Regions from separate parts of the Romboutsia hominis genome, predicted to be linked through region 1. Evidence: riboswitches for the same ligand, from Rfam matches in the RefSeq annotation. Region 1 holds a riboswitch; the other holds the start of a gene.
The links. Region 1 has a riboswitch for lysine ahead of nhaC (Na+/H+ antiporter NhaC). Riboswitches for the same ligand answer to the same signal wherever they lie in the genome.

Region 2: linked by a shared signal. The riboswitch ahead of FRIFI_RS01520 (amino acid permease) and the one ahead of nhaC (Na+/H+ antiporter NhaC) in region 1 are both predicted to bind lysine.

Annotation. Positions count from the first base shown of each region.
Region 1 covers NZ_LN650648.1:1,992,118-1,994,330, forward strand. Annotated here, with positions in the region: gene FRIFI_RS09685 (peroxiredoxin) at 1-75, shown strand, start outside; gene FRIFI_RS09690 (ribonuclease H1 domain-containing protein) at 109-708, opposite strand; lysine riboswitch at 928-1,100, shown strand; gene nhaC (Na+/H+ antiporter NhaC) at 1,226-2,213, shown strand, end outside.
Region 2 covers NZ_LN650648.1:334,840-337,052, forward strand. Annotated here, with positions in the region: gene FRIFI_RS01520 (amino acid permease) at 1-1,196, opposite strand, end outside; lysine riboswitch at 1,473-1,643, opposite strand; gene FRIFI_RS01525 (cell wall-binding repeat-containing protein) at 1,834-2,213, shown strand, end outside.

The DNA.
Region 1 (2,213 bases):
GCAAAAGCTATGTATGATGGTATAAATAGACCTTCTTTTGTTTTAGCTGAATTAGAGGATTTTGGATTAAGTTAAAAATAAAGTCTTGCAAAATACTTTGCAAGACTTTTATATTCCTATAGCTTTCTTTGCTAATTTATCAGCTTCATCGTTATATTTATTACCACTATGTGCTTTTACTTTTACAAACTCAACATTTAACTTATCTTTTATATTATCATAAAATTTCTTATATTTGGTAGTTCCTTCTTTATTAGTTTTCCATAATCCTAAGCACCATTTCTCTATTCCTTCATAATCAAAATATAAAATCAAATTATTTATGTTATTATCTATACAATAATTCATCGCAATCTTTGCAGCTTCTATTTCACCTGCGACATTTCTCATTCCAACTAAATCTTTATCATTTCCTTTTTTGCTATAAGTTTTTATAACTTCTTCATTTTTTATTATAACTACCCCTGAACCATATTCTCTTATTGAATGTTCATAACTACCATCAACATAAGCTTTTACAAGTTCTTTTCCCTCTTGTATTTTTACGCTACTTTCACCATCTATATATGCTTTTGCTTCCTCTATTGTAGTAAAGCTTTTATACTCAGCACCTGAAAAACCATTTATTTGTTCCTTACAATCATTCCATGTATTGTATACTCCATTGTTTCTTCCTTTTCTTACTGCATAAAACTTAACTTTAGCCAAATTTTTCACTTCCTTTAATATAACTATTTATATAAAATTTATTTTCTTCTTAAATTATACATTTAATAACTATTCTATATTAAAATCAATGCTTTTAAAAGATTTATTATTTTACATATTCTTATGAAAATTTCCTTAATTTTTACATTCCTAAATATTTCATACTTTATTTTTTTTGAATTTATGGTATAATCTTTATTATCAAATAAATCGAATATAACTATTGGTAGAGGTCGCATTGTTAAATAGTAGTTTTGTGGAGGTAAGCACGAAGAAGCAAAATAAAAGGTAACTATGCCGAAATATATAAGGGAAGCTTTAAACTTATATATTGGGGTTATGCAAAATATGTATAACACTGTCACATTCATATGTGGAGTGCTATCTTTAGATTAAGCGTATTTTTAATTATACGATTGAATGCTTAAGTCTAGGATAATATCTTTACACCTAGACTTTTTTTATTATCTCTTTTCTCCTTAACGTTATATTCGGTATGAATTTTAGGAGGACTTTTATGACAAAAAAGATTAAAAAACAAGCAACTTTGTTTGATGCACTACTTTGTGTTTCTGTTTTAGTTGCGGTTTTGGTGACATGTTTAGTATTTTTAAGAAAGTATGAAATATCTGCTCATATACCACTTATAATAGGTGCTACATTTGCAAGTGGTGTTGCAGTTTTTAGATTAGGTTTTACTTGGAAAGAATTAGAAGAAGGTATACTATCTACTATAAATACGACAATGCAGTCAATACTTATACTTTTAGTAGTTGGTATGATAATAGGTACTTGGATAGCTGGTGGTATAGTTCCTGCTATGATATATTGGGGTCTTAAAATATTATCACCTGGAATATTCTTAGTGGCAACTACTTTAATCTGTGCTATAGTATCTATTTCTACTGGTTCATCTTGGACAACAGCTGGTACTGTAGGTATAGCTCTTTTAGGTATCGGTAGTGCCTTAGGTATACCTGGTAAAATAGTTGCAGGTGCTATAATATCTGGAGCTTATTTTGGGGATAAGATGTCTCCTTTATCTGATACAACAAACTTAGCTCCTGCTATGGCTGGTTCTACTTTATTTGATCACATAAAACATATGGTATATACAGCTGGTCCTGCTCTTTTAATTTCACTTGTATTATACGGTATAATAGGAATGAAATACGCAGGTTCTGAAATGGATATATCTCAAATAAACCAAATTCAAAATGCTTTATTGAGTAATTACAATACATTATCTCCACTTTTGCTTTTAGTTCCTGTTGCTGTTATAGCAATGGTTATATTTAAAGTGCCTACAATACCAGCACTTATAGGTGGTGTTATATTAGGTGGAGTTTGTGCTGTAGCATTCCAAGGTGCTTCTGTCGCTGATATACTTGTAGTTGCTAAGACTGGTTATGTTTCATCTACTGGAATGAAGTTTGTTGATGATCTTCTTACTAGAGGTGGACTTGACAGTATGTTAGGAACAGTATCGTTAATACTTTGTGCTT
Region 2 (2,213 bases), 1.4 Mb from region 1:
GTAAATTTTAAATCTTTTAAATTATTACCTTGATGAGTATATGCTTTTCTAAATCTATAATGGCATATTGCTATTCCAACCCATGCTATAAATCCAGCAAGGCCAGATGCAGCAACTAACCAAACATAAACAGTACTTTCGGCAAATACACCTGTTAAGAAACAAAAAGATGCAACTATAGTAGTTAATATTAAAGCATTTACAGGAACACCTCTTTTATTAGTCTTAGCAAATAGCTTTGGAGCAAGTCCATCCTTAGCCATAGAGTGAAGCATTCTGCTTGATGCATACATACCAGAATTTCCAGCAGATAATACAGATGTTAATATTACTGCATTCATAAGAGAAGCAGCTCCAGCTATACCTGCTTTCTCAAATACCATAGTAAATGGACTTTCAGAAACACCAGCCTGTGTAAAAGGTATTATAGCACCTAAAACTATTATCGTTCCTAAATAAAATATTAATATTCTCCAAAATATGGATTTTATAGCCCTAGGAATAGTTTTTTCTGGATTTTCACTTTCTCCAGCAGCAACTCCTATAAGTTCGGTTCCCTGAAATGAAAATCCTGCAACTAGAAAAATGGCAAAGATTGATTTTATTCCACCATGGAAAGGTCCATCTTTTATAAAATAATTATGAAATCCTATTTCATCAGAACCAATTATACCAACTATCATTAATACACCTATTATTAAAAATATAATTACAGTAACAACTTTAACACCAGCAAACCAATATTCAGACTCACCGTAGGCTTTTGATGATAGGAAGTTTAATCCGACAATTATTATTAAAAATAATAAACTCCAGTAAACTCCTGGTATGTTTGGGAACCAAAATTTCATAACTAAAGAACCTGCAACCATTTCGGCAGCTATTGTTATAGCCCAGTTGTACCAGTAATTCCATCCAAGTGCAAACCCAAGTGCTGGGTCAATAAATTTAGTAGCATAGGAACTAAAAGATCCAGAGATTGGCATAAAAGTAGCCATTTCACCTAAACTTGTTATTAAAAAATAAACCATAATGCCTACTAAACCATATGCAACTAATGCACCACCAGGTCCTGCTTGATAGATAGTATCTCCCATTGCAAGAAATATACCTGTTCCAATAGAACCACCTAGTGCTATCATGTTTAGATGTCTTGCTTTTAATCCTCTTTTTAATTCTTGATTTTGTTCACTCATTTGATTATCCTCCTTATGGTGTAAATTTTCCATAAGTAAGTAACTAAGATAATAAAATTTATCTAACAATAAAAATGCGCTTAGTTTATGTCGCTAACGACTTCGACGGTTACTCAGATATATTTTTATATTATTGAGTTATTGATATACCTTATATAAGTTATCAGTAATTTTAGGTTTACATAAGGTTTTTGTATACAAAAAAAGCCATGAGACTATACCCATGACAAAAATACGTAAATTATATACAAAAAATACAACGTACCGTACGTTTTCATTGAAAATAGCTCTCCACAAAAATGTGACAGTCTTATGCATATTTTACATAAGCCCAGTAAATAGTATCAAAGCCATTAACTATTTACTTCGGCGAAATTTCCTTTTGTATTATTTCATTGAGCTTACCTCCATAATACTACTCTTAAATTTCGCGCCTCTATCTCAGTTATCTACTTGTTGTTTTAAATTATAACCAAAACAAAAAATAAGTCAATAGAAAAGATTAGATTTTGTACAAAAACAATAAATAATAAGTTTACTAACAATAATTGCAAGTGTTAAAATAGAGTTAACATAGTTAGTAAAAATATAACAAGGAGCAAAAGCATTAAATAAAGAAAATTGAGGGGGAAAGCAAGTGACATTATTAAAAAAGAGCATAGCAAGCATAACAACACTATGTTTAATAACTATAAATCTAACTAGTTTGAGTTTTGCAAGTGAGGATATGCAAAAACAAGAATTAAAAAAAGCTATAGAAAAATCGGAACCATTTGTAGTAAGTGGTAATATAAAGGAAGAGAAAAAAGAAGGTATATCACCTCAACAAATCCTAATTAATTATTTAAGCAATGTAGAAAAAACTTCTACTTTCAAAGTCAAATCAAAAGAAGATGATAAAAATGATTCTCAGGTTATAGTAAGACTTCAACAGTATATAAATAATATACCTATCTATGGTTCAGATTTAGTAGGATGCGTAGATTATGACGGAAATATAAAATCAATTTCAGGATA